Regions from separate parts of the Candidatus Sarcina troglodytae genome, predicted to be linked through region 2. Evidence: a T-box and tRNA genes for the amino acid it is inferred to sense, from the RefSeq annotation. Region 2 holds a T-box; the other holds one or more tRNA genes.
What was found. A T-box is a leader RNA that pairs with one kind of tRNA and senses whether it is charged. The one in region 2 lies ahead of HH195_RS10015 (glycine--tRNA ligase), so its partner is inferred to be a tRNA-Gly.
Positions count from the first base shown of each region.

Region 1: it encodes a tRNA-Gly, which carries the amino acid that the T-box ahead of HH195_RS10015 (glycine--tRNA ligase) is inferred to sense. The anticodon was not compared.

Region 1 is NZ_CP051754.1:1,711,231-1,717,267, reverse strand. Features, by position in the region: gene HH195_RS07810 (aspartate-semialdehyde dehydrogenase) at 1-170, opposite strand, end outside; gene HH195_RS07805 (alpha/beta-type small acid-soluble spore protein) at 425-688, shown strand; gene HH195_RS07800 (class I SAM-dependent DNA methyltransferase) at 745-1,485, shown strand; gene hslO (Hsp33 family molecular chaperone HslO) at 1,497-2,399, shown strand; tRNA gene HH195_RS07790 (tRNA-Phe) at 2,491-2,566, shown strand; tRNA gene HH195_RS07785 (tRNA-Gly) at 2,572-2,646, shown strand; tRNA gene HH195_RS07780 (tRNA-Cys) at 2,655-2,729, shown strand; gene HH195_RS07775 (NUDIX hydrolase) at 2,860-3,423, shown strand; gene HH195_RS07770 (DUF6873 family GME fold protein) at 3,602-4,309, opposite strand; gene ytxC (putative sporulation protein YtxC) at 4,441-5,292, shown strand; ribosomal protein L20 leader region at 5,353-5,473, shown strand; gene rpmI (50S ribosomal protein L35) at 5,539-5,736, shown strand; gene rplT (50S ribosomal protein L20) at 5,764-6,037, shown strand, end outside.
Region 2 is NZ_CP051754.1:2,138,375-2,144,411, forward strand. Features, by position in the region: gene murD (UDP-N-acetylmuramoyl-L-alanine--D-glutamate ligase) at 257-1,633, opposite strand; gene HH195_RS10015 (glycine--tRNA ligase) at 1,812-3,203, opposite strand; T-box leader at 3,278-3,441, opposite strand; gene lysS (lysine--tRNA ligase) at 3,570-5,078, opposite strand; gene greA (transcription elongation factor GreA) at 5,121-5,597, opposite strand; gene dusB (tRNA dihydrouridine synthase DusB) at 5,849-6,037, opposite strand, start outside.

The DNA of each region.
Region 1 (6,037 bases), 430 kb from region 2:
CAAAGCTCTTCAACTATAAAATCTTGTCCTTTAAATTTCATTATTTTACCTTGAGATTTTTTAGAAGCAAACAGAATTAATTCTTTTATTGGAAAATTCCTTTCTTCAAGTATTTCTAAAAATTTTCTTCCAACATTTCCTGTTGCCCCAACTACTGCTACGTTATACACTTTGTTACCTCCAGTTATTATAATTTTTAATATAAATGTGTTTTATTAATATTAAATAATGCTTAAATTAAAAGTACATATTATTAATATATAATACTATTATATATTAACTATAGTGCAATTTATATTTAATTATCAAGTATATATTAAATATTTTATATAAAAATGCTATTTAGTTTTAATCTTTGAGAATAATATGTAACTAAAATTCAAATAATATATATTATTTGAATTAATAGTCAGGAGAGAAATATATGAGTAAAACACCATTAAAGAAAATAATAAAAAGTAAACTAAAGAAGCATAAAAAATTAACAGAAGCTGAGATTCTTAGAGAAAGAATGAAATATGAAATTGCACAAGAGCTTGGACTTAGTGAAAAAGTAAATGCTTTAGGATGGGGAGGACTTACAGCTGAAGAAACGGGAAGAATAGGTGGAATAATGACTAAAAGAAAAAAAGAAAGAAAAATACCAAGTAATGATGAAATACTAGGTAGAAAGAAACCCATTGACTAATAAATAAAAACTCTATAAGATTTATTTATAGAAAAATAGACTTTAGGAGTATACTTATGGAAAGTTATAAAATGATGGCTACGGTTTATGATGAACTTATAAGAGAAGATGTAAACTATGAATCTATAGCAGAGTATATTTTAGGTCTTTGTAATAAGTTTAACATAAGTTTTAGCAGTTATTTAGATTTAGCCTGTGGAACATGTAACGTAGGTTCTTATATAGGAAAAAAATTTAAAGAAAACTATTTTGTGGATTTATCTTCTGATATGCTTATAGAAGCTGACAAAAAATTAAGAGAATGTCGAATAAAAGGAAAGATAGTTTGTCAAGATATGAGTGACTTAAATTTAAATAAAACTTTTGATTTAATTACTTGTGTTTTAGATTCAACTAACTACGTTTTAGATGAGAATGATTTAACCAATTATTTTAGAGGAGTTTATAATCATTTAAAGGATGATGGATTATTTGTTTTTGATATAAATTCTTATTATAAAATATCTGAAATTTTAGGAAATAATATATATAGCTATAATAGTGATGATATATTTTATGTTTGGGAAAATATTTTCGAGGATGAAATTGTAGAGATGAATTTAAGTTTTTTTATAAAACAGCAAAATGGTCTATATAAAAGATTTGATGAGGTTCATGAAGAAAGAGGTTACAAAGATGAATTTATTGAAGAAATTTTAAGAAAAATAGGGTTTAATTTTATAGAAAAATTTGATGGATATTCAAATCTTAAAGCCACTAATAAAAGTGAAAGAATAACTTATATAGTTAGAAAGTAGGAGGAATTTTTATGGGTGATAAAATAGTAAGAGCAACAGCAAAAGATGGAATGATAAGAATAATAGCAGCAGAAACTAGTGAATTAGTTAATGAAGGTGTGAAAGTACATGGGTGTACGCCAACAGCAGCTGCTGCACTTGGAAGAATGCTTACAGCTGGTGTTATGATGGGAGCTATGTTAAAATCAGAAAAAGAAGTTGTAACTCTTAAAATAAATGGCGGAGGAGAGGCTAAGGGAGTAATAGTTACAGCCTACTCAGATTGTACTGTAAAAGGGTATATAGGAAATCCAACAGTTGATTTGCCTCTAAACCCTGAAAATGGAAAATTGAATGTGGGAAAGGCTATTGGTAAAGATGGTACCTTAATGGTAATAAAGGATTTAGGACTTAAAGAACCATATGTAGGACAAGCTCCTATCTTTAGTGGAGAAATAGCAGAGGATTTATCATATTATTTTACGGTATCAGAACAAGTTCCATCAGCTGTAGCACTTGGAGTTTTGGTTGACAGAGATTATTCAATAAAGGTTGCTGGCGGTTTTATTATACAATTAATGCCAGGTGCAGATGAACTTTTAGGAGACCTTATAACTTACAGATTAGAAGAGTTTACATCAGTTACAGGAGAGCTTGCAAAAGGGAAGACTATGGTTCAAATATTAGAGGATATATTTGATGGTATGGATTTAAAAATAAATAATGATACAGAAATTCCAAAGTATAAATGTGATTGTTCAAGAAGTAAGGTTGAAAGAGCATTAATTAGTATAGGGTATAAAGATTTAAAAGAGTTATATGATGATGGTAAGACAGAAGAATTGAAATGCCAATTTTGTAATAAGGCTTATGAGTTTACTCATGAAAATATAGGAGAACTTTTAAAAATAGCAACTCAAACTAAGAAAAATTAATATACTTTTAGAAATATTATAAAAAATATATTGACAAATAAATTTTTAATTTATATAATAATAAATATCTTCAACAAATAGAAGATATTTAGGCTCGATAGCTCAGTCGGTAGAGCAGAGGACTGAAAATCCTCGTGTCACTGGTTCGATTCCAGTTCGAGCCACCATTTTTGCGGAAGTGACTCAATGGTAGAGTGTCACCTTGCCAAGGTGAAAGTTGCGGGTTCGAGTCCCGTCTTCCGCTCCAAAAAGTATGGCGCTATAGCCAAGTGGTAAGGCAGAGGTCTGCAAAACCTTTATTCCCCAGTTCAAATCTGGGTGGCGCCTCCAAATAAAACCTGTGAGATAATTCTTACAGGTTTTTTGTATTAACTTATAAAAATAAATATGAGAAAGAGAGGGGTAATTTACAAAAAAATTGTTTAAATAAATTTAACGATTGAATTTGTAATAATATATTATGAAATTAGAAAAAATAGAAAAAATAACGAACTTTAAATATTTAAACTTATATAAATTAAAATTAAAAAATAAAAAAGGAAACCAAAAAGATTATTTTGTTGCAAGTAGGCGTGATAAGGAAGATTTAACTTGTGTGACAAAGGATCATAATAAAGCTGATGGTGTTATGATAATTCCAATAACTAAAGAAAATGAATTTGTTATAATAAAGCAGTATAGACCTGCAATAGATGGATTTATATATGAATTCCCAGCTGGTCTTGTAGATGAGGGTGAAACAGTAGAGGAAGCAAGTAGGAGAGAACTTTTTGAAGAAACGGGTTTAGAGTGTGTGGCTTTTGAATATTTAATAAAACCAAGTTATACATCAGTTGGCATGTCAGATGAAAATGTGGCGATTGTAAAAATGCTTGTAGAGGGAATTCCAACTTCAGAAAACACAGAAGAAGATGAGGAGATAGAAATATTAAAAATTCCTGTTAAAGACTTTAAAAAATTTGCTAAAGATAATATTGTTTCAATAAAAGTTGCGATGGTAGCTGCTTTTATTGATGGTATATAGATGAGAAAGGATGTGATTGTTCACATCCTTTTAATTTTATAGTATAAATATTTATTTTTAATTTTATCAAAATAAGGAAAATTATAAAAATGTAGTTAATTGAAAAAAGAATATATATTTATATGCTAGAGGGGTAACATTTATTACTTACTTGAGTAAAATAATACTATAATTATTGTTAAAATAAGGTTAAAATACTTCCTCTGTCTACAAGAGGTTTTTTAGATAGAAATATAGGCTTAACATCATGCTTTATCAAAAATTTTTCAATTTCTTTTCCGTATGGATGAAGATCATAATTTCCGAAAAAAGCTATTTTATTTTCACATAAAAGCCCACAAGTGCCACCAATAAATCCATAGTTTAAATAGGGTAATGATATATCTTTTGCTGATATACCTAAAACATCTATTGGATATTTTTTAAGTTCATTATATATTCCAACATCTGAAGTTATAATAGCATTATTGCTTATAACAGCACAGGAGCATTTGGTATATCCTTGTTTTACATTTATTAAATTTTTTTCTTTAACGCTATTTAATAGGTATTCATCTGTGTATTTTAAATTATGAATAAAAAAGTCTTTTAAATTTACTGCATTTAAAGAAATATCATAAGGATAAGTGTTTTTTAAATTTGTTTTTGCTTTTACTAGGTTTAAATTAAATTTGTTTAAAGAAGCATAGGATTTTAAATTTTTAAAGAGTTCTTCATGAGCTATTAATGTGTTATTAGACAGTATATTAAGTTGTATATCAGGATGTCCATCTATTGCTTTATATAAATTTTTAGATGGCAAAACTTTTATAATATCAAGGTTTTCAAGTGATAAGTTACTAATTTCTTCTTTAGAAATTCTATAATCTACAAAACATTTATTCATGGTCATTCTCCTATATAATTAATTATAAAAATAGTTTACTAAATATTTAAGCATTTTGTCGATTATTAAAATATTATTTTTGAATATTAGAAAAGTTTTAATACATACTAAAGGTAGAAAGGAGTGAGAGGATGCTTTTAATGAAGTTAGCTTATGAAGGTGAAGAAGCTTTTATGGATAATATACAAGAGATTAGAGAACTCTTAAAAAGTAAAGGAATAATTATTGGAATATCGGAAAGTATCGAGAAAAATACTCACTTCGTTAAAATTTTTTGCGATGATAAGGATTATAATGAAAAATTACAAAATAATATCTATTTATATATAAGTAATCTTATATATAAAACAATAATGGAAAATTTCAGAAGAAAGGAAATGCTAGAATATTTAACAGAAAATTATTTTTTCTTAAATCATGAAGAAATCATAGATATTGATAATGAAATAAATAAAATTGTATTTCAAAAAAATATTATAATGGATGAAACTTCAGTCTATTGTTTAAATAGAATTAATTCAATTGTTGAAAATATAAAAGCCTTTCTTAAAGAAACAGGTTATATAAATATAAATGGATTTATAAGATTTAGAATGAAGGCTATGATAGATACAATAGAGGAAATTATAGATAAAATTGTAGATAAATATATGGTTGAAAAAGAGTATAATGAGTTTATTAAGCTTTTAAAATATTTTGTAGATGTGCAAGAATGTAAAATAGAAGAAATAGATTTAAGAATTTTGAATAATGGATTGTATGAAATAAAAAATGGTTTAGGAGAAGATGTATTTAAAGAATTTTTAAATGAAATAAAAGATAATGCTGATGAAAATACCATAAATATAGAGGATGTCATTATAAGTGGATTAATAACTAATGCACCTAGAAAGATAAAAATTTTTAACGAAGTAAAATGCAATAATAAAGAATTTTTAAGGACAATAAAGAATGTTTTTGGTGAGAGAGTTGAGGTTTATTAATAATATAACTTAAAATAACAAAATTGTTTGACACAACTTATAACTTGTGATAGAATTTTATTCGTTAAGAAGAAACAGCCGTTTCTCACCTTTCAGCTTCGGTTAGTTGGGTTATTGAATTGTTTATTACGTTAAGTGTTGTAATAATAGAGGACGGCTTATGCCGTCCTTTTATTTTATAGAAGAGCAGTATTAGAAAAATCTATTAATGCTAAGAATCGTAAAGTTTGAGAGGAGGATATCACTATGCCAAAAATGAAAACTCATAGAGGTGCAGCAAAAAGATTTAAGAAAACAGGTTCAGGAAAGTTAAAGAGAGCTAAAGCTTTCAAAAGCCATATATTAACTAAGAAAAGTCAAAAGAGAAAAAGAAATTTAAGAAAAGCTGGATATGTTTCAGTAACTCAAGAAAAAACAATGAAAAAATTATTACCATACCTATAATTTATAATAAAACAGGAGGTCTAGAAAATGGCAAGAGTTAAAAGAGCGGTAAATTCTCGTAAGAATCATAAAAAAGTATTAAAACTTGCAAAAGGTTATTACGGTGGAAAAAGTAAGTTATTTAAAACTGCTAACGAATCAGTAATAAGAGCATTAAGAAATGCTTACGTAGGAAGAAGATTAAAGAAGAGAGATTATAGAAGATTATGGATAGCTAGAATAAATGCAGCTACAAGAATGAATGGTCTTTCATATTCAAAATTTATGAATGGAATAAAATTAGCAGGTGTTGATATAAATA
Region 2 (6,037 bases):
TTATAATATCATATTAAGACATTTAATTTCATATTATATTCTATAATATTAAAAAATTATTTTGTATTTTCTCTTTTATTCTTCTTTTTTTTTATTTTTTCTATTATAGATACTCCAGGGAGAGTTTTCTTTTTCAAATAGATAAAATACTTGGACATCTTTAATATTAAATTGCTTTACTATAAGATATTTCTTAATTAAAACATAAAAAGCAACTAAACCTTATTATAGATTTAGTTGCTTTTTTTAGATTAAACTATAAGTTATTTATTATATCTTTAAATATATTTCCTCTTATCTCAAAATTTTTAAACATATCAAAACTAGCACATGCTGGAGATAACGTAACTATATCTCCTTCTTTAGCTATCTCTCTACATTTATTAACTGCTTCTTCCATATTATTTACAATATATACTGGAATGTTAATCCCTTTTCTTTCTCTTAAATCCTGAAAACATTTAGCTATTTTATATTTTGTAGCCCCCATTATAACTATACTCTTTATTTTTTCATATCCTTCAAATGCCAATGGCTCAAACGGTATATGTTTATCATATCCTCCAGCTATTAATATCACCGGTTTTTCAAAAGCTTTTAATCCTGCTAAAGTTCTTGTTGGACTAGATGCAATAGAATCATTATAATATCTTACACCATTAATTTCCCTTATAAATTCACATCTATGCTCCACACCACCAAATGTTTGGGCAACAAATTTCATATTTTCGATGGAAACTTCATTCCTTACTGCTAAAAACGCTGCTAAATAGTTTTCTACGTTATGCATTCCTTTTATAACTATATCATTTTTTTTACATACTTCTTGTCCATGAATATAAAGTACTCCATTTTCGTAATATCCATCTTCGTTTTTAATTTTTTTAGAACTAAATTTTTCAACTTTTCCTTTTGCTTCTTTATAAAACTCTTTCGTAATATTATTTTCATCATTTATAATTAATAGACAATTTTTATCTTGATATCTAAATACGTTCTTCTTAGCCTCTATATATTCTTCCATACCATGATGCATATCTAAATGATTCGGTGTAATATTAGTCACTACTGCAACATCTATCAAACTATCCATTGTCATTAATTGAAAACTAGATAACTCTAAAACAACTTTATCTTCTTCTTTTATTTTTTCTATTTCAGCAAATAATGGAGTTCCTATATTTCCTCCTACCCAAGTAGTATATCCTTGTTTTTCTAATAATTTTGAAATTATTGTAGTTGTTGTTGTTTTACCATCACTACCTGTGATTCCATATATTTTTCCCTTACAATATTTTGTGAATTCCTCCATTTCAGAAGTTATGTATGCACCCTCTTTTTTACATCTAACTAATGCCTCACTATCAATTCTCATGGATGGTGTTTTAAAAATCACATCATATCCTGTTAATCTATCCAAATATTTTTCTCCAAGCTCTAAGCTTATTCCTTTACCTTTGAAGTCAATAGCAACTTTACCTAATTCGGCCTCAGTTTTCATATCAAAACCTGTTATTTTAGCTCCTAGCTTGTCTAAAAAATTCATAAGAGGAATATTACTAACCCCTATTCCTACTACTGCAACTTTTTTTCCTTTAATAAAATTTTTAAACTCAGTAAAATCTTTTTTCACCTTTAATCCTCCAACAATTATTTTAATTTTAATGCACTCTCATTATACAGATAATTCTATCCATTTTTCTTCATTATATCACCCATAATAAACATATGCTACTTTATAGCTTGTTGTTAAAATATAAAGCAAAAGCATAGTAAGAACCTTCTTACTATGCTTTCTACATACTTATCAACTAAAATTCTAAGCTTTTTTCTATATAAGATTTTAAATCAGATATTTTAATTCTTTCTTGTTGCATTGTATCTCTGTCTCTTATTGTTACGCAGTTATCCTCTAACGTATCAAAATCTACTGTTATACAATATGGAGTTCCAATTTCATCTTGTCTTCTATATCTTTTTCCTATACTTCCTGCTTCATCATATTCAATGTTAAAATATTTGCTTAATGCACCATAAACTTCGTCTGCTTTTTCTGAAAGTTTCTTTGAAAGAGGTAATACAGCAGCCTTATATGGAGCTAAAGCTGGATGTAAATGCATAACTGTTCTTACATCTCCACCTTCTAATTCTTCCTCATCATAAGCCTCAACTAAGAATGCTAATGCAACTCTATCAGCTCCTAATGATGGTTCTATAACATATGGAATATATTTCTCATTAGTTGTTGGATCTAAATATGCCATATCTTGACCTGAATGTTCTTGATGTTTAGTTAAATCATAATCAGTTCTATCTGCTATTCCCCAAAGTTCACCCCATCCAAATGGGAATAAGTATTCTATGTCTGATGTAGCATTTGAATAGAAACTTAACTCTTCTTTTGCATGATCTCTTAATCTTATGTTTTCTTTATTCATTCCTAAATTTAATAAGAAATTCCAACAATAGCTTCTCCAATATTCAAACCATTCCATATCTGTTCCTGGTTTGCAGAAAAATTCTAATTCCATTTGTTCAAACTCTCTAGTTCTAAATGTAAAGTTTCCTGGAGTTATCTCATTTCTAAAAGATTTACCTATTTGAGCTATACCAAAAGGAACTTTCTTTCTAGTTGTTCTTTGAGTTGCTTTGAAATTTACAAATATACCTTGAGCTGTTTCTGGTCTTAAATATATTTCATTTTTAGCATCTTCAGTAACTCCTTGGAATGTTTTAAACATTAAATTAAATTTTCTTATATCTGTATAATTTAACTTTCCACATTTAGGACATACTATGTTATTGCTTTCTATATAATTTTTTAATTGTTCATTAGACCAACCATCAGCTGATGCTACTTCTGCTCCATTTGCAGTCATATGATCTTCAACTAGTTTATCTGCTCTAAATCTAGCTTTACATTCTTTACAATCCATAAGTGGGTCTGAGAATCCCCCAATGTGACCTGATGCAACCCAAACTTCTTTATTCATAAGAATAGCACTATCTAATCCAACATTATATTTACTTTCTTGAACAAATTTTCTCCACCAAGCTTTTTTTACATTATTTTTAAATTCAACTCCTAAAGGACCATAATCCCATGAATTCGCAAGTCCACCATAGATATCTGAACCTGGGAATATAAATCCTCTGTTTTTACATAATGCAACTATCTTATCCATAGTCTTTTCTACTGACATTTTCTATACCTCCAATAATTTTAAATTTATTATATGAATTATTAACTTTAAAAACAAAAAAACCTAACTAAAATTAAAGGGACGAAAAATTTATTCCGCGGTTCCACCCTTCTTAGCTAAGCTCAACTTTCTAAAAGACACTCAAAAGTTCCATTCATCTTAAATCTTTAATGATTTACACCTACCATCATCTCTCTTAAAAATTTTTAAGATTACTCTTCTCTCTCATTGTGTATATTAACTTATAGTCTTTATTTTATCAAAAACATCTAATATGTCAATATATATACTTCGTTTTAATGATTTATTATTTAAATAAAATAAAAAAGGACACACAAACTTTAATGTTTAAGTGTCCTTAAAATATTAATTATTTTCTTGAGGTTTCATTGTTGGAAATAATATAACATCTTTAATTGATGATGAATCTGTTAAGAACATAATTAATCTATCTATACCTATTCCTAAACCACCTGTTGGAGGCATACCAGTTTCTAACGCACTCATAAACTCTTCATCTATAACATACGCCTCATCATCGCCTAAATCTCTTTGTTTTGCTTGTTGTTCAAATCTTTCTCTTTGAACTATAGGATCGTTAAGTTCTGAATATGCATTACACAATTCTCTACCGTAAACAAAACCTTCAAATCTTTCAGTGAAATCTGCATTTCCTCTTTTCTTTTTAGTAAGAGGTGAATTTTCTGATGGATAATCTATTATAAATGTAGGTTGAATTAATTTTGATTCTCCAAACTCTTCGAATAAAGCATTTAAAACTTCACCTTTACTTACATATTGTAATTCTTTAGGGAATTCCAAATTATGCTTTTTAGCTATTTCTTGAGCTTCTTCATCTGATGATATTGAATTAAAATCAACCCCTGCAAATTCTTTAACAGCATCAACCATTGTTAATCTTCTCCAAGGTGGTTTAAAGTCTATTTCTGTTCCTTCATATGTAACCTTAGTTGTTCCGTTAACCAATGTACAAACTTCTGCCACCATGTTTTCAGTAAGTTCCATCATGTCATTATAATCTGCATAAGCTTCATATAATTCTATAGATGTAAACTCTGGATTATGTCTAACTGACATTCCTTCATTTCTAAATATTCTTCCCATTTCATAAACTTTTTCAAAACCAGCAACTATACATCTCTTTAAATGTAATTCTGTTGCTATTCTTAAATACATATCTATATCTAACGTATTATGATGAGTTATAAACGGTCTCGCTGCTGCTCCTCCTGCAATAGATCCTAAAATTGGAGTATCAACTTCTATATATCCTTTGTTGTCTAAGAAATTTCTAATCCCTTTTATTATTTGAGCCCTCTTTAAGAAAGTTGTTTTTACTTCTGGATTAGTTATTATATCAACTTCTCTTTGTCTATATCTTAAATCTGGGTCTTTTAATCCATGGAATTTTTCTGGTAATGGCTTTAATGATTTACAGATTAATTGGAATGAAGTAACCTTAACAGATACTTCTCCTGTTTTTGTTTTAAAAACTGTTCCTGTTGCTGCAATCCAATCTCCAAGATCTAAGCTTTTAAATTCTTTTAAAGCTTCTTCACCAACAGCATCTATTTTTACAAATAATTGAAGTTTTCCATCCCTATCATGAATGTCAGAAAACAATACTTTTCCTTGCCCTCTCTTAGACATTAATCTTCCGGCTACTTTAACTTCTTTACCTTCTAATTCTTCAAATCCTTTTACTATTTGTGCTGAAGAATGAGTCCTTTCAACCTTATACACGTCAAAAGGATCCTTTCCCGCATCTTGTAAATCCTTAAGTTTTTGTCTTCTTAATATTTCTTGTTCACTAAGTTTATCTTCTTGGTGAATATTTATATCTTCATTTGACATTTTCCATACCTCCATGATTATGTTTATTAAATTATTTTAAAATTATCTTCTGATTCCTAATACTTCAAATTTAGCTATTCCACCTGGAACATTTACTTCCACTATGTCTCCAACTTTCTTACCTATAAGACCTTCTCCAACTGGTGACTCATTAGAAATTTTAAAGCTCATTGGATCAGCTTCAGCTGAACCTACTATTGTATATTCAACCTCTTCATCAAATTCATAGTCTTTAACCTTTACTATAGAACCTACTGTTACAGCATCTGTTGATATTTCTGATTCATCAACAACAACTGCATTTTTAAGCATGTTTTCTAATTGAAGTATTCTTCCCTCTGTAAAAGCTTGTTCATTTTTAGCTTCATCATATTCAGAGTTTTCACTTAAATCTCCATATCCCAAAGCAACCTTAATTTTCTCTGTTATTTCTTTTCTCTTTACGGTTTTAAGATATTCTAATTCATCTTCTAACTTTTTTATACCTTCATAGGTCATTAGATGCTTTTTTTCGCTCATAATATTTTCTTCCCTTCATAAAAAATTATCACAAATTTATCTATATTATATAATATTGGACTAAATTTTAACTTAATATTATTTAATGTAAAAATTATTAAAACTCCTTAAAAAACTTGAGAACAGTTTATTCTCAAGTATTTAAAATATTATAAATCTTTACTATGATTATGTCAACTTATCTGAATACTTTTATTGTATTTTATGTTATATAATATTAAATTATCAATATTTTAAGTTAATTATAGGTCTTATTTATAATTTTCTTTTAATATACTTTTATATTCGCTCAATATTTTTAAAACCTTAAGAGAATCATTCTCTAAATTTATCTTATTTTTTATCTCTGTACATTTAGGTAAACCCCTTATATACCAAGCTGAATGCTTCCTCATTTCTCTTACAGCCTTATACTCCCCATTGTATTTCAAAGCCAGATT